One region of the Enterococcus sp. AAFC-DPL-5146 genome, then DNA from elsewhere that is predicted to be linked to it. Evidence: predicted binding sites of a transcription regulator. Region 1 holds the regulator's gene; the other holds the start of a gene.
What was found. The regulator HrcA, encoded in region 1, represses chaperone genes, less so after heat shock. The targets are predictions, from matches to a motif close to TTAGCACTCNNNNNNNNNGAGTGCTAA.
Positions count from the first base shown of each region.

Region 1 (9,156 bases):
TTTTGCTCCATTGATAGTTGATTCTACTGCTTCTAACACCAACCCCATACCCTCTTGCTTTCATTGAATCTGCTGTATCCATAGCATTTTCAAGAGACCAGGAAAATAAATTTCCAAATAGATCTAAACCATAAGAAGCTTTTTCCTTCAAGCTTCGCGTTTGCGTTTGCTGAAGTTTTCTTTGGATGTTATTCAGCTCTTTATAATACTGCTGAAATAATGGAATAAATCGAAAAATCATAACTAAAATCAATGTTGCTTTAGGAAATCGTTGTCCGAAAATATAAAAGAACTTTTCGCTATCAACTGAAGACTGAAAATTTTGAAACAAATAAATAACAGCTGCAATCATCATCCCCATAAAAAATCCATAAACAAAAGCTTCTAACGTAATTGGTTTATTTAGAAAGAAAAATAAAATCGTACCACCTCGATGAACGAATAAAGGATTAGTTAGGGCGATTGCTACTAAAAAAATCAATGGATAAATAATTGAAGTCTTCTGCTTTCCTTCCAAATCAATCAAGCGCAACATTAAGCTTCCAAAAAAGAAACAAGTAATAACCACTGGATTTGTTGTACACATAACAAGTATGAGCATTATTAAATAATAACAGGAAATCACAAGTGGATGTCTTTGCTTAAACAAGTACTTATTCATCTCACGCTTCCTTCCTCTGCTAATTACTAGATGTATATTACTGTAAACAATAAAAAAACAGCCATAACTTTTGCCAAAGCACGCTGCATGTAAAAACATTATTTTTTATGTCATAAAGATTCATATAACTTTAAACAACACAACAATTATATAAATTTATCTAACTAAAGTCAACATCTCCAAACTAGTAGATCCGTTAAAACATCGGCTCTTACATCTTTTTCCCAAAACCATCTGATTTTTCGCTATAATGGAAAGAGTTATTTAAGATAAAAAAGAAGGTGCATCTATGAAAACTGAACGACTGCTTGCGATTATTATGATCCTACTAGATAAAAAACAAATCAGTGCTTCTCAATTAGCTGAAATGTTAGAAGTTTCTGTTCGAACCATTTATCGAGATATAAATTCCTTAAGCGAAGCTGGTGTACCAGTAACTTCTTTTCCCGGCGTAAATGGCGGCATACAAATCATGGACAACTACAAAATAGATAAACACTTTTTTACTTCTTCGGACATTACATCTTTGCTAATAGCCCTAGAAAGTTTAGCTAATAATGTGTCTCCAATACAATTAAACCAAACGTTTGAAAAAATAAAAACACTAGTTCCAACAGAATTTTTAGAAGAAATTGAATTCAAAACCAATCAAATCGTAATCGACTTAACGCCTTGGACAAGTAATCATACCCTGCAGCCTTTTTTAGAAATCGTCAAAACAGCAATGGATCAGCATCGGTTGCTTTGCTTCAATTATGAAGATAACCAAGGTCAAAAAACGAGCCGAATCGTTGAACCTTATCGACTTGTATTAAAAGAAATCAGTTGGTATCTTCAAGCGTTTTGTAGAGAAAAAAATGATTTTCGAACGTTTAAGATTTCTAGAATGTTTGGACTAAAATTACTTTCAGAAAAATTTGAACCTCGAGAATTTAAACCAAAACCATTAGGAAAAGAACCTTTTTATGGCAAGCATTTTACAATGACTACTTTAAAAGTCACTCATAAAATCAAAGAACAACTGATAGATAAGTTCGGACAATTAAGCTTTTCTCCATCCTCAGATTCCGAAAAATCCATTGTGGAATTTCCCTTTATGGAAGATGACTTCGGTTACAATTTACTTTTAGGATTTGGCAATCAGTGTGAGTGTTTAGAGCCGCAACATGTTAGAACTGAACTAAAACACCGTATTGAAAATCTACTTAAATTATATCAAGAATAATAAAAAAGCATCTAAAGTTGTATAGAACTTAGTACAACTTTAGATGCTTAATCATGTTATTTCTTTTTCTTACCGCCAAAAGCATCTTTCATTTTATCGAAGAAACCTTCTTCTTGCTGTTCACTCACGGTTTGACCGCCAGCTTTAGCAAACGAGCGCAAAGCTTCTTTTTGCTCGTCATTCAAGTTTTTCGGTGTAATGATTTTAACTTTCACGTGTTGGTCACCATTAGCTCCGCCGCGTAAACGAGGTGCACCTTTTCCTCTTAGACGGAAGTTTGTCTCTGTTTGAGTTCCAGCAGGGATCTTCAATTTAACATCGCCATGAACAGTTGGTACTTTCACTTCATCACCTAAGGCTGCTTGAACAAAGCTTAATGGCAAGTCATAATAAATTTCTGAACCTTCGCGATCGAAAATATTACTATGCTCTACGCTAAATACAACATATAAATCACCATATGGTCCGCCATTTGATCCAGCTTCTCCTTGATTAGCCAAACGCATTTGTTGTCCATCTTCAACTCCGGCAGGAACGTTGATTTTCACTTTATGCGCTTTTTTCTCATGACCTGTTCCATGACAAGTTGGACAAGGTTCTTTGATTTCTTTCCCAGTTCCATGACAAACATCACAGGTTTGACGGCTCATGACACGTCCAAGTGGTGTTTGACGTTCAACATTGATTGAACCAGATCCGTGACACTTATGACATGTTTCAGGATGAGTACCTGGTTTAGCACCATTTCCTCCACACGTTTCGCAATTATCTTCGCGATTATACTTGATCTCTTTTTCTACACCGAAAATTGCTTCTTCAAACTTAAGGTTGACTGTATATTGTAAATCAGCCCCTTGTCTTGGAGCAGTCGGGTCAACACTTCGAGATCCGCCGCCAAAGAATGAATCAAAAATATCTTCAAAACCGCCAAAACCACCGCTTGAAAAACCACCGCCGCCAAAGCCACCGAAACCACCAGCTCCGCCGCCATAGTTTGGATCGGTGCCAGCATGACCATACTGATCGTAAGCTGCTTTTTTCTGAGGATCGCTCAATACTTCATATGCTTCAGACACTTCTTTGAATTTTTCTTCTGCATCTGATTCTTTATTGATATCTGGGTGAAATTGTTTTGAAAGCTTACGGTAAGCTTTTTTTATCTCATCATCTGAAGCTCCTTTTGCTAAACCCAGGACTTCATAATAATCTCTTTTCGTAGCCATTAGTTCCCCTCCAACTATTATTCCATTTATTCTAAAAAAGGATCGACGCCAATTTATTTATATAAAAACATCGTTGTAATCATACCACAAATTAAGTAAAAGAAAAACAGCTGCACTTAATTTAGCATTCAAATGCTTCTACAAATAAAGATAGGCAAAGACCAAAGCGATGACTTTGGTCTTTGCCAGCTTGTTAACGATCAATGACTATTTATCGTCGCCTTCAACTTCTTCAAAGTCAGCATCTACAACATCATCTGCTCCACCTTGTGCAGCTTCTGGATTTTCTTGTGCTTGTTGTTGCGCTGCTTGTTCATAAAGTTTTACTGTTAAGTTTTGAACGATTTCGTTTAATGAATCACGTTTTTCTTTCATTTGTTCAATATCATTCGCTTCAACAGCTGCTTTTAATTCATCACGAGCATCTTCTGCTTTTTTCACTTCGTCTGCGTCTACTTTGCCTTCTAGTTCTTTCAATGTTTTATCAACAGTGAATAACAAAGCATCAACGTCATTACGTAAGTCAACTTCTTCTTTACGCGCTTTATCTGCTTCAGCATTGGACTCAGCGTCTTTTACCATGCGTTCGATTTCATCGTCTGATAAACCTGAAGAAGATTTGATTGTAATTGTTTGCTCTTTTTGTGTTCCTAAATCTTTCGCACGAACGTTTACAATACCGTTTTTATCAATATCAAAACTTACTTCGATTTGAGGCACACCACGAGGAGCTGCTGGAATATCTGTTAATTGGAAACGACCTAATGTTTTGTTATCTGCTGACATTGGACGTTCACCTTGTAATACGTGAATATCTACTGCTGGTTGATTATCAGCCGCTGTAGAGAAGACTTGTGATTTACTTGTTGGGATCGTTGTATTGCGATCGATCAATTTAGTAAACACACCGCCCATTGTTTCGATACCTAATGATAATGGTGTAACGTCTAGTAATACGACATCCTTAACATCACCAGTGATAACGCCGCCTTGAATCGCAGCACCCATTGCTACTACTTCATCAGGGTTAACTGATTTGTTTGGTTCTTTGTTTGTTTCTTTACGAACAGCTTCAACTACAGCTGGAATACGTGTAGATCCACCAACTAAAATAACTTCATCGATTTCAGATGGGTTCAAACCAGCATCTTTCAATGCTTGGCGTACAGGAATTTTAGTACGTTCTACTAAGTCACTAGTTAATTCATCAAATTTCGCACGAGTTAAGTTCATTTCTAAGTGTAATGGACCAGCGTCTCCTGCTGTGATAAACGGTAAGCTGATTTGTGTTGAAGTTACACCTGATAAATCTTTTTTCGCTTTTTCAGCAGCATCTTTCAAACGTTGAACAGCCATTTTATCTTGAGATAAGTCAACACCGTTTTCTTTTTTGAATTCTGCTACCATGTGATCGATGATTTTATTATCAAAGTCATCTCCACCCAGTTCGTTGTCTCCGGCAGTTGATAATACATCAAATACGCCATCGCCTAATTCAAGGATTGATACGTCAAATGTACCACCACCAAGGTCAAATACTAACACTTTTTCGTCTTTGTCTGTTTTATCTAAACCATATGCTAATGCTGCAGCAGTTGGTTCGTTAACGATACGTTCTACTTCTAAACCAGCAATTTTACCAGCGTCTTTTGTTGCTTGACGTTGCGCATCGTTGAAGTATGCTGGAACTGTGATAACAGCTTTATCAACTTTTTCACCTAGGTATTCTTCAGCAAAACCTTTTAAATATTGTAAGATCATTGCAGAAATTTCTTGTGGTGTGTAAGATTTGCCGTCTGCTTCTACTTTGTAGCCCGCTTCACCCATATGACGTTTGATTGATGAAATTGTGTGTGGATTCGTTACTGCTTGACGTTTTGCAACTTCACCGACTTGTATTTCACCATTTTTGAATGATACTACTGAAGGTGTTGTACGGTTACCTTCTGGGTTTGCAATGATTTTTGCTTCTCCGCCTTCTAATACTGCAACTGCAGAGTTTGTTGTTCCTAAGTCAATACCAATAATTTTACTCATAATTAATGATCTCCTATCTACTTTTTAATTTTAATTTTTTCAATTTATATGATGCAAACATTTCTGTGTGTTGCTTATTGAGCAACGATAACCATGCTTGCTCTTAAAACGCGGTCATGTAATTTATAGCCTTTTTGTAAGACTTCAACGATTGTATCAGCAGGTGTTTCTTCATTCGCTGGAATCGTTTGAACTGCTTGATGTAAATTAGGATCGAAAGCCTCACCCATTGTTGGGATTTCTTCGATACCTTCTTCTTTCAAAGCCGCTTGTAAACCTTCAAGAACCATTGAGATTCCTTTTTTCAAGCTTGCGCCTTGTTCGTCGTCAACTTCAATTGCCATCGCACGTTCTAGATTATCGATTGAAGGTAATAATTTTTTACCTAAGTCTTGCGAACGGTATCTAACAAGAAGTTCACGTTCATTTTTAAAACGATTGCTCATGTTGGCAATCTCAGCTCGCGCTCTTAGAAATTTATCTTCCATTTCTGATAGCTCAGCTTGAGAATTTTCTAATTCTGTCATTTCAGCTTCTGTTTCAGAAACTCCTGAATCATCAATTGCTTCCATGTGTTCTTCTTGTAATTCTTCGTTTGTTTCTTCTTTCTTACTCACTCTGGCAACTTCCCTTCTCATTTCCGTAGAATTAATTAGAATTCTATATTTTAACTTTTTACTTATTCATCAAGGTACCGATAATAAGCTCCAAGTTTTGTAGCTAATTCGCGGCGGAAAACATCCACTAAACCAAACATTTTTGAATACGGCATACTCGTAGGTCCTAATAAAGCAATGGTTCCTTTTCCATGACCGACTACTTCGTATGTTGCTGTAATCATGCTCATATTATCAAGTAAATCGTTCCCAATTTCTGAACCGATTCGAATGGCGATTTGAGTATCTGTTCTTTCATCTGTAGTTAACAAATGTGTAATTGCATCTGTATTCTGCATAAAGGAGTATACAGATTTTAATTGATTGATGTCATTTTCTACACCAAAGTCTAATAAGTTCATTCGACCACTGACAAAAACTTTCTCTTCAAAAGCATGTCCCAACATTGCATCGAATAAATTCATCATGCCATCTGGCGTTTGAAAATAACGATGTAAAATCATCGGAATTTCTGTTCGTAAGCGATGATAAACAGTCAACAATGGTTGTCCGACAAGTTTATCATTGATAATCTGCGTCATTTTCTCCAAGTCTTGGCTTGTAACTGACGCTGGAATTGCAAATACTTGGCTTTCTACATTGCCTTTATCAGTAACAATAATCGCTATGATCTGGCGTTCGTTTAATGGAACGATTCGAAAACCTGTCAATCTTCGTTCTTTCACTTCTGGACCTAATGAAAAAGCAGTATAACTCGTCAAATCAGAAAGAATTTCAGCCGATTGTTCGATAATATCGTTGATTTCATGAAACTCTTTACCTAATGAATGACGGATTGTTTCCAACTCATCATGTTCAATTTCAGCAGGACTCAATAAATGATCTACATAGTAACGATAGCCATCCATTGAAGGAATTCTACCAGAAGACGAATGTGTCTTTAGGAGTAATCCATGCTCTTCTAAGGCTTTCATATCATTACGAATCGTTGCAGAACTTGATTGAATTCCGTCTTCCATCAATTTCTTTGATCCGACAGGAGTTCCTGTGTTTGTGTATTCTTGGATGATAAGTCGCAAAATATTCTTTTGTCTTTCAGTTATCATAGTTACCACCCTTCATTAGCACTCATGTCGTTCAAGTGCTAATACAATTATTAATATATCAAGTTCTTTCCTAATTGTCAAGAGAAAAACAAACTTTTTTAGCACTCTTTATTATCGAGTGCTAAAAACAGAAAAAGAACTGAACTAAAGGCGTTTAGCCCTAGTTCAGTTCTAGAAATTCAAAGTAAAAAACCTATTTCGATCTGGATTCTTTATCAATAAGGAACGCTTCAAATACATCATTCCCGACAAATAATCCCTTTTCAGAAAGTTGGATATAATCGCCATTTTCTAGCAACAAGCCTTTTTGAACCAAATCTGGAATTGTTTCTTTATACACTTCATCCAATGGAATCCCAAACTTCTCATTAAATCGTTGCTTCGAAACACCGTTCTTTTTTCGCAAACCTAAAAATAATTCTTCTTCCATTTGATTGTTCAATGTCAAAATCTCTGTCTCAACAGTCGGTAATTGGTTTTCTCTTAGCGGTTTTAAATAATGTTGGATTGGGCCATGATTTCGGTAACGAGTATGGCCTAAGTAACCACTTGCTCCCGCGCCAAATCCGTAATAATGTTCATTATTCCAATAGACTAAATTATGTTTACTTTCTTGCCCTTTTAAGGCAAAATTACTCACTTCATATTGATGACGACCAGCTTTTTCCATTGCTGTAATTGTTTCTTCAAACATTTGCGCTTCCACATCTTGATCCGGCAACTGTATACGACCTTGCCGAACCCAATTCATAAACATTGTTTTATTTTCTAAAATCAATGAATACAAAGAGTAGTGAGGCAAGTCAAGTTCAATCGCTCGTGTTAATGTATCACGGAAACTTTCTATTGTTTGTCCAGGCAATGCATAGATCAAATCGATACTTACATTCATAAAATCTTCTTTTTCCAAAAATTTCATTGTATCGTAAACATCTTCTGCTGTGTGCTTACGTCCGATTTTTTTCAATAGCTGATTATCAAAAGTCTGCACACCCATTGATAAGCGATTTACACCATATTCCTTCATTACATGTAACTTCTCTTGAGTTAAGTCGCCAGGATTTGCTTCTACTGTAAATTCATTTTTAGCATCAAATGGTAGTAACTCTCGTACACCTTTCAATAAAACTGCTAATTGCTTGGCTGATAATGAAGTTGGTGTTCCACCGCCAATATAGATAGTTTCAGTATCTTTGCTTGGATACTGTTCTTTTGTTAAGCGTATTTCTGTCAAAAGACTTTGAATATATTCATCAACCGGCTGGCCTTCTAAAAAGACTTTATTGAAGTCGCAATAATAACAAATATGTTCACAAAACGGGATATGAATATAAGCTGAAGTCATATCAGCCCTCACTTTCTGAAAAATAGGCTGCTGTGTCTACTTCATCTTGTTTTAACTGAATAATTAAATTATCCGCACCATCAAATTTCACTTGATCGCGTAGATAATGATTCCAGCGAACTGTTACTTGCTCGCCGTAGATATCTTGATGGAAATCTAAAATGTAAACTTCTACAGTCAATTCTCGACCATCACCAAACGTATCATTATGTCCAATTGACCCCATGCCAACATACCATTTGTTTCCAACTTGGATTTTTACAGCGTAAACACCAATTCTAGGCAGACGAACTGTACTTTTCACTTTGATATTAGCCGTAGGAAAACCTAATAAACGTCCTCTGGCATCTCCATGAACTACGGTTCCATCAATTTCGTATACATAGCCTAACAGCTCAGTAACTTCTTCCATTTTCCCTTGCTCCATTAGCCCGCGAATCCGTGTTGAACTGATTTTTTCACCATCCAATTCTTCTTTATTCACAGTAACAATCTCAAAACGATCTTTGGCATATTCTGGTAAATGAGCAACATCTGCAATCTCTTTAGGTCCATAAGTATAATCGAAACCTGAAACAGCAGCAACCGCACGAAGGCCAACAATATATTGATCTACAAATTCTTGCGGCGCTAAATGAGCAAAAGCTGAAGTAAATTCGATCACATATAAAATATCTACGCCTTGCTTTTGCATTAACCGTTCTTTTTGTTCTAAGCTATTTAAATATTTCATATTCTCCGGTAATACCTTTTGGAACACGATTGATGGATGCTGATTAAAGGTCATCACGGCTAATTTCACGCCTTTTTCTTCAGCTAATTTCTTACCTGTTTCAATTACTGTTTGATGTCCGCGATGAACACCATCAAAAAAGCCTAGTACCATAACAACATCATCTGTTGGAATTTGTTCTAAATTATAGGGATGTCTAATTGGAATAA
Region 1 covers NZ_CM177103.1:1,819,703-1,828,858, forward strand. The annotation lists gene AC4BB2_RS08295 (energy-coupling factor transporter transmembrane component T) at 1-661, opposite strand, end outside; gene AC4BB2_RS08300 (helix-turn-helix transcriptional regulator) at 951-1,886, shown strand; gene dnaJ (molecular chaperone DnaJ) at 1,943-3,109, opposite strand; gene dnaK (molecular chaperone DnaK) at 3,317-5,146, opposite strand; gene grpE (nucleotide exchange factor GrpE) at 5,221-5,763, opposite strand; gene hrcA (heat-inducible transcriptional repressor HrcA) at 5,826-6,869, opposite strand; gene hemW (radical SAM family heme chaperone HemW) at 7,063-8,214, opposite strand; gene ribF (riboflavin biosynthesis protein RibF) at 8,216-9,156, opposite strand, start outside.

Region 2 (9,156 bases), 190 kb from region 1:
TTAGTAGCTGCTGCATGTTCAACTAAACCAGTTGATGCATATGCCCAGCAAATTCCTAATTGACCTTGATGTTTGATAGGTGTTCCTAATTTACCATCGAAATTAAACGTTTCGGGTAAATCATTCTTATATTTCCTAGCGTTTCTTTCAAATTCTTTTGGAAACTCAAATTTGTCTCGTTTAATCTCTTCGTCTTTAACAACAGGGTTATTTTTATTGAATTCATTAATAAAATTTTCTTGTTCTTTTGTTAATCCCTCAGTTGCATTGGCTCTAAGTGGAAAAAACATCCCTATACATAAAACAAATAACAACAAACTAATCTTCTTCACTAAAAATTCCTCCTTTTCGTTATAAATTTATTATAACCAATATGTCGTATAAAATAAACAAAAATATTAAATTTATGTATTTTTTATGTATTTTATATTTAAAAAATCATTGATCTCTATAAAATATATTCGTTAAAACTTGTATTTAATTAAACGAATCTTGTTATAACAAGATTGTAAAAAATAAATTCCATCTATACTGTAACTTTCTATAATTCACTTCCACTGTTTACTATTTTGATTATTATAATGCTGAGAACAAAAAAAAGAACCTTGAAATATCAAGGTTCTTCATTCATTCTTACATCATGCCGCCCATTCCCATTGAAGGGTCCATTGGAGGCATTGAAGCTCCTGCTGGCTCTGGTTTATCTGCAACAACAGCTTCTGTTGTTAATAATAACGCAGCAACTGATGCAGCATTTTGTAAAGCTGAACGTGTTACTTTAGTTGGGTCAACGATTCCTGCTTCTACCATGTTTACCCATTCACCATTTGCAGCATTAAAGCCAATACCTAAATCAATGTTTTTTAATTTATCAACTATTACTGAGCCTTCATATCCAGCATTTTCAGCAATTTGACGAATTGGTTCTTCTAAGGCACGAACAACAATTTTCACACCTGTTGCAACATCGCCTTCTGTATCTAAAGCAGTTACTTTGCCAATCACATTCACTAGCGCTGTACCTCCACCAGATACCATACCTTCTTCAACAGCCGCACGAGTTGCATTTAAAGCATCTTCAATACGTAATTTTAATTCTTTTAATTCTGTTTCCGTAGCAGCACCAACTTTAACTACCGCTACACCGCCAGCTAATTTCGCTAAACGTTCTTGTAATTTTTCACGGTCAAAATCAGAAGTTGTTTCTGCAATTTGGTTTTTCAATAACTGAACTCGAGCATCAATAGATACTTTTTCGCCAGCCCCTTCAACGATTGTTGTGTTGTCTTTATCAACAACAACTTTGCTTGCATTACCAAGATTCTCAATTGCAGTATCTTTTAATTCAAGCCCTAAATCATCCGTAATCACTGTTCCACCGGTTAAAATAGCGATATCTTCAAGCATTGCTTTACGACGATCACCAAAACCAGGAGCTTTAACAGCTACTACATTAAATGTTCCACGAATTTTATTTAAAACTAATGTTGGTAAAGCTTCTCCATCTACATCATCAGCAATGATTAATAATGGACGACTTTGTTGTAAAATTTGCTCTAACAAAGGCAAGATGTCTTGGATGTTAGAGATTTTCTTATCCGTAATTAAGATATATGGATTTTCTAAAACTGCTTCCATCTTATCGTTATCTGTTACCATATATTGTGATAAGTAACCACGGTCAAATTGCATTCCTTCAACCACGTCTAATTCTGTTTCGATTCCTTTTGATTCTTCAATCGTGATAACACCATCGTTACCAACTTTTTCCATTGCATCAGCAATCAATTGTCCTACACGATCTGAACCAGAAGATACAGCTGCTACTTGTGCAATTGCTTCTTTAGAATCAACCACAGTTGAGATATTGTGTAATTCTTCAACGGCTGTTTTTGTTGCTAGTTCGATACCACGACGGATACCTAATGGATTAGCACCAGCTGTTACGTTTTTCAAGCCTTCACGTACGATTGCTTGCGTCAATACTGTAGCAGTTGTTGTTCCATCTCCAGCGATATCATTAGTTTTAGACGCAACTTCTGAAACTAATTTAGCTCCCATGTTTTCAAAGTGATCTTCTAATTCGATTTCTTTTGCGATTGTTACACCGTCGTTTGTGATTAACGGAGAGCCAAATGATTTTTCTAAAACAACGTTACGGCCTTTAGGACCTAATGTTACTTTTACTGTATCCGCTAAAATATCTACTCCACGAAGCATTGCTGCACGTGCATCTTCTGCAAATTTGATTTCTTTTGCCATAATTCCTTCACCTCAAAAGTTTATTTTTCTATTTAAATGATTTGTTTCTGCTTGATAATGAATTATTCAACAATCGCAATGATGTCTTTTCCAGAAACGATCAAGTAGTCATTTCCTTCGTATTTTACTTCTGTACCAGAGTATTTTTCAAACATCACTGTATCGCCTTCTTTTACATCGGCAGGAACTTTTGTACCGTTCTCTAAAACACGGCCTTCACCGACTGCGATAACTTTACCTGTTTGAGGCTTTTCTTGAGCAGCTGAAGCTAAGACGATGCCTCCGACTGTTTTTTCTTCTTCTTTCGCGACTTCAATAACGACGCGATCGCTTAATGGTTTTAACACAATAAATCCCTCCATAAAAAATTAATTTCATTTTTAGCACTCTTGTCTACCGAGTGCTAACTCACACTATTTATAATACTCATTTCGCCTTCATTTTGCAAGTCTTTTGACCAATTTTATAAAATAATTGTTACTACATTAAAGGAACGGAAACAATCTGAAAATCAGTTCAAAAAATAAAGACATCAAGTTTCTTTAAAAGTTGATGGTCCACTTCCTCTCTCTTATCGATTTCATGATAAAATAAATGAAAAGAAAGAGAGGCGATTAAAATGAAACAACGAATCACAGCAGCTTTGATGGCAACTGGGCTTTATTTAATTATTGCTAATATTGGTAACTTCTTTTTTGGTGTAAACAAACGCTTTGATTGGACGACTACTTTGTGGGAAGCAGCTTTCTTCTTTGTTTTTATCTTTCTATTGTTAGGCTATCGCAATAATCATAAATAATTGGCGGATATTTTAAGAATAGTCAGTTCCAATAAACGTAAGCTATGGTATACTTTTTATATTCTACAAATTATTGGAAGGAGTTTTCTGTCTATATGACTACCAATCTGTCTATTAAAAAATTAAGCATTACAACAATCTTATTATATGGACTCGTCTTTTTGTCCCCTTTTATCTTTAGCCCCTTTTCACCAAATGTAGTAATTGGCGGCACAACGTTCACCTATATTATCGGTGCAACTCTAATGATTTGGCTTTATCTTAAAAATAAAGAATCTGCTGTTACTATGGTAGAAAGAGACACGAAGCTGACTTCTCCTGTATTTATGTTATTACTAGGTATCAGTGGGATTTTCATTGCGATGATCATTCAAGCAATTGTCTTTGGTATTGAAACAGCAATCACTGGCGTTAAACCTAATTCAGAAAATACGCAAAATATTATTACTATTATTTTATCCAATCCTCTGTTCATCTTAGCAACAACTATTGGCGGGCCAATTATGGAAGAATTTGTTTTTCGTCGTTCGTTGATTGGTTTGACTGAACCCTATACTGGTTTTTGGATTTCAGCTATTATCAGCTCTTCTCTCTTTTCCTTGATTCACATGGACGGGCATTTCTTTGTTTATTTTTTCATGGGCTTCTTTTTTGCTCTATTATATAAAATGACTGGAAAGATTTGGACTTCTATCATTGCCCATTGTGGAATGAATACACTTGTTGTGATCGCTCAACTTGCATTGCATTTTGGAAATATTGAATTACCTAAATAGAAAATAGTATAAAGCCCCTGTGATTGCATTTTAGAAAAAAGTGCTATCACAGGGGCTTTTTAATTATTCTTTTTCTTCTTCGATGTCAGTATCAGCTAGTTCGCTGTCATGATGCAAGAAGTAAATCAATGTTTGCAGTTCATTTGTCAAATCTACATTTTGAATTAAAACTTCCGGCGGCGCTACTAAGCGAGCTGCAGTAAAGTTTAAAATACCTTTAACACCAGCATCTGCAAGCTGACTGACAACTTCTTGCGCTTTTCTCGCTGGTAAAGTCAAAATTGCAACTTCAATTTGTTGTATACGAATCTGTTCCATCATATCTGTCATTGGATAAACTGGAATACCATCGACAATTCTGCCAACAATGTCATCATTAACATCAAATGCACAACTGACACGAATACTATTACTTTGATGAAATTTATACTTCAGTAAGGCACTTCCTAAGTTACCTACACCGATTAAGGCTACATTTGTTAGTTCATCATCGTTCAATGTTTTTGCAAAGAAGTTCATTAAGTTCTCTACATCGTAACCATACCCGCGCTTACCTAATTCTCCGAAATAAGAAAAATCTCGTCGAATCGTTGCGCTGTCTACTTGTACAGCTTCACTTAGTTCAGTAGAAGAAACTTTATTTTTGCCTGCATCATGCAGAATTCTCAAATAACGATAATATAGGGGAAGGCGTCTTGCCGTTGCTTTTGGAATAATTTGGTCTTTCACAATCGTACCTCCAATACTCTAAATATAGACAAATATCCACTTCTCATAATATCAGGTGTTCTAGATAAAAAGCAATATTACAGCTCACGAAAAGAAATAATTTTCAAATCTTTTTTATTATTCAAATAAATTTTGAGTCTATCTGTAGTATAGGTGCTATTTTCAGTCAATTTATGCTAAACTAAAAGTATTCAACTAGAAATGAGGATGCCCCATGATTTTACTCCAAGCAAACCAGATTGCCCGTTATTTCGGCGCAGATACTTTGTTTGAAAACATACAAATGGAGATTAGCACAAATAGCCGGATCGCTTTAGTTGGCCGTAATGGTGCCGGTAAATCTACTCTTTTAAAAATAATCGCAGGAATTGACGCGCCTGACGCTGGAACGATTGCTAAAAATAAAACTGCTAGTCTAGGCTATTTAGCTCAAGATACTGGACTAGATTCTGATAAAACCGTTTGGGACGAAATGTTGGAAGCCTTTGAAGAAGTTATCACAATGGAAAAACGAATGCGTGAATTGGAGCAAATTATCAGTGAATTGTTGCCTGAAGCTTCTAATTATGAATCCGTTATGAAGGAGTATGACCGTCTCCAACATGAATTTTCAGAAAAAAATGGCTATGGTTACGAAAATGAAATTCGCTCTGTCTTGCATGGATTTGGCTTCAAAGAGGACTTTTATGTCAAAAATATCAGCACACTTTCTGGTGGACAAAAGACCCGTTTGGCTCTAGCACGTATGTTGCTACAAAAACCGGATATTCTGATTCTTGATGAGCCTACTAACCATTTAGATATCGACACCCTTTCATGGCTGGAAAATTATTTACCTAGTTACTCTGGCGCCCTTTTGATCGTCTCTCATGATCGCTACTTTCTTGATAAAGTAGTAACAGAAGTTTACGAAATCAGTCGCCATAAAATGCGTTATTATAAAGGCAATTACTCTAAATATTTAGAATTAAAAGCAGAACAGCTAACAAGTGAATGGAAAGCCTATGAAAAACAACAAACTGAGATTAACAAACTAGAAGATTTTGTTGCACGAAACTTAGTTAGAGCATCCACAACCAAACGAGCACAAAGTCGCAGAAAAACATTAGAAAAAATGGAACGTTTGGATCGACCTCAAGGGGACGAAAAATCTGCTAATTTCCTATTTGCTATTGAAAAAATTTCTGGAAATGTTGTTTTGCAAGTTGAAGATGCAGCTATCGGCTACGATTCTCGTATATTATCGGAGCCTGTTTCTTTAGATATTCGCCGACAAGAAGCTATTGCTTTAGTCGGACCAAATGGAATTGGAAAATCAACGCTACTAAAATCGATTATTGGGACAATTCCCTTCATTAAAGGAAAAGCTAACATTGGTACAAACGTTCAGATTGGCTACTACGATCAAGAACAAGCTAATCTTCACGGTACTAAAACTGTTTTGGCAGAACTTTGGGATGAACACCCAACTACACCTGAAAAAGATATTCGCAATATTTTAGGTAGCTTTTTGTTTAGTGGAAATGATGTAGAAAAGACTATTCCTCTTTTGAGTGGTGGAGAAAAAGCTCGTGTGGCTCTTGCAAAACTATCCATGGATAAAGAAAACTTTTTAATTCTTGATGAACCTACCAACCATTTGGACATTGACAATAAAGAAGTGCTGGAAAATGCTTTGATTGATTATGAAGGAACCCTTTTATTTGTTTCACATGACCGTTATTTCATTAATCGAATCGCTACTAAAGTAATTGAACTTTCTGAAACCGGCAGTAAACTTTATTTAGGTGATTATGATTACTACCTAGAAAAGAAAAAAGAAGAAGAAGAATTAGCTCAGCTATTAGCAGAAAAGTCTTCTGGAACACAAGCTGAAACAGCAAAGCCTAAAAATGACTTCTATCAAAATAAAGAACAACAAAAAATTCTACGTAACTTGACTCGAAAAATTACCCAAATCGAAGAAAATTTGGCTACTTTAGACACAACAATCGATCAATTAGAGCAATCAATGAGCGATCCGTCATTAGTCGATGACCACGTAAAACTCATGTCTTTAAACGAAGAATTAGAAACGCAGCGTAAACAGCAAGAACAATTGCTAACAGAATGGGAAGATCTTAGTTTAGAACTTGAAGAACTAGAAGAAAATAATTGACGAAAGGTGGACAAACATGACTTCAAAACGCATGAATGTGACGAAACCTAAATATCAACAGATAGCTGTTGATGTAGCAGCAAAAATTGCCGATCAAACATTTATCGTTGGTGATAAAATACATGCACGCTCAACTCTCGCTAATAAATACAGCGTTTCTCCTGAAACTGCTCGTAAAGCTATCAGCGTCTTAGTTGATTTAGAAATCGTCCAAGCGAAACATGGCAGCGGATTTTATGTTCACTCAATGGAAAACGCTAAGCTTTTCGTCGATCAATATCAAGATGTTCAATCGATTCACGATTTAAAAGAAGATCTTATCGGAAGTGTGCAAAAACAAAAAGAAGAATTAAGTCACTTCTCAGAAATATTAGATAAACTTGTTGATCAGACAAAGCGATTTGACTCTTTCAATCCACTAAATCCAGTTACATTTACATTAACGAATGACGCCTCTCATTTGGAGATGACCATCAGTGAATTAAATTTATGGCAAAGCACTTCTGCCACATTGATTGCCATCAAACATGGAGATGAATTACTTGTCTCTCCTGGACCATACGCTAAACTTACTGCTGGAGATACGATTTATTTTGTTGGTCACGAATCAACATTACAGCGTGTTCAGAATTTTTTCTACCCTAACTCATAAAAGAAAGAGCAATCAAAACAATTTTGGTTTTGATTGCTCTTCTTTCCTTATGCCAGTGATTTGACAAAGTGACTACACGATGTTAACCTAGAATGGTCACTTTTTTTACAGAAAAGATAATGATTTTCTTTACATGAAAATCAAGATTTATAGCTCATCAGACTTGCTCCTCGGAAAAAAGATAAAAATGAGTGAGGCATAAAGCATCTCAATCATTTTTTTCTATTTTCAGTCGGAGCTAAATGAGTTCAATCAGCTTTTAAATTTAGGAGGAATTTTGTTTTGCCCAAAGTAAAAGTCTCACATTTAACAAAAATATTCGGTAAAAAGTCAAAACAGGCTCTGGATATGATCAAAGAAAACAAAGATAAAACCGAAATTTTGAAAAAAACCGGTGCTACAGTTGGAGTTTACGATGTAAATTTTGAAGTAGAAGAAGGAGAGATCTTCGTAATCATGGGACTTTCTGGTAGCGGAAAATCAACATTGATTCGATTGTTGAATCGTTTGATTGAACCAACATCTGGAAATATTTACATTGATGATCAAGAAATCGCAAAATTGGATAAAGAAGGTCTCAGAGAGGTTCGCCGTAATAAAATGAGTATGGTTTTTCAAAACTTCGGTCTCTTCCCTCACCGTACAATTTTGGAAAATACAGAGTATGGCTTAGAAGTTCGTGGTGTTCCAAAAGAAGAACGGACAGCTAAAGCAGAACAAGCTTTAGAAAACTCAAGCTTATTAGCATTTAAAGATCAGTTTCCTAATCAATTATCAGGTGGGATGCAACAGCGTGTTGGATTAGCTAGAGCCTTAGCCAATGATCCAGAAATCCTATTGATGGATGAAGCTTTCTCAGCTCTTGATCCTTTGATTCGTCGAGAAATGCAAGATGAATTAGTTGATTTACAGGAAAACGTGAAGAAAACAATCATCTTTATCACTCATGATTTAAATGAAGCCTTAAGAATTGGTGACCGCATTGCTTTGATGAAGGATGGACAGATTATGCAAATTGGAACAGGTGAAGAAATTTTAACCAATCCAGCAAATGATTATGTTCGCACATTCGTTGAAGATGTTGACCGTTCGAAAGTCTTAACAGCGCAAAATATCATGGTTCCAGCACTAACAACCAATATTGAAATTGATGGTCCTACAGTTGCTTTAACACGGATGCGCCAAGAAGAAGTGAGTATGCTTTTAGCTGTTGATAAAAAACGTCAACTAAAAGGTGTGGTTCGAGCAGAACGTGCCTTAGAAGCGCGTAAAGCTGGAAAACCATTAACTGACTATGTAGATACAGATATCACAAGTATTGATAAAGATATGCTCGTCAACGATATTTTCCCGATTATCTATGATTCACCTACACCAGTTGCAGTAACAGACAACAATAAATTGCTTGGTGTTGTTATTCGGGGCAGCGTTCTTGAAGCACTAGCAGAAACTGAGGTGACGATCAATGACTAATTATCAACTTCCTGTAGCCAGCTGGGTTGAAACAATCACAGAATGGATGACAAATACATTTTCTGGATTATTCAGTTTCTTCCAAACTACTGGTCAAAGTTTAATGGATGGAATAACCTCTTTATTAGTAGGAATTCCACCAATTCTATTTATTATTATAATGACAGCAATTGCTTTCTTTATTTCAAATAAGAAAATTGGCTTAAGTTTATTTACATTGGTTGGTTTACTTTTCATTTATAACCAACATTTATGGACTGACTTAATGAACACTGTAACTTTAGTCCTACTATCTAGCTTAGTTTCA
Region 2 covers NZ_CM177103.1:2,008,746-2,017,901, forward strand. The annotation lists gene AC4BB2_RS09180 (BspA family leucine-rich repeat surface protein) at 1-332, opposite strand, end outside; gene groL (chaperonin GroEL) at 634-2,262, opposite strand; gene groES (co-chaperone GroES) at 2,325-2,609, opposite strand; gene AC4BB2_RS09195 (hypothetical protein) at 2,882-3,061, shown strand; gene AC4BB2_RS09200 (CPBP family intramembrane glutamic endopeptidase) at 3,169-3,837, shown strand; gene AC4BB2_RS09205 (redox-sensing transcriptional repressor Rex) at 3,901-4,566, opposite strand; gene AC4BB2_RS09210 (ABC-F family ATP-binding cassette domain-containing protein) at 4,781-6,724, shown strand; gene AC4BB2_RS09215 (GntR family transcriptional regulator) at 6,741-7,376, shown strand; gene AC4BB2_RS09220 (quaternary amine ABC transporter ATP-binding protein) at 7,659-8,849, shown strand; gene AC4BB2_RS09225 (ABC transporter permease/substrate binding protein) at 8,842-9,156, shown strand, end outside.
Region 2: groES (co-chaperone GroES) is a predicted target of HrcA. The motif match lies at 2,643-2,669, and genes of this name have one in related genera.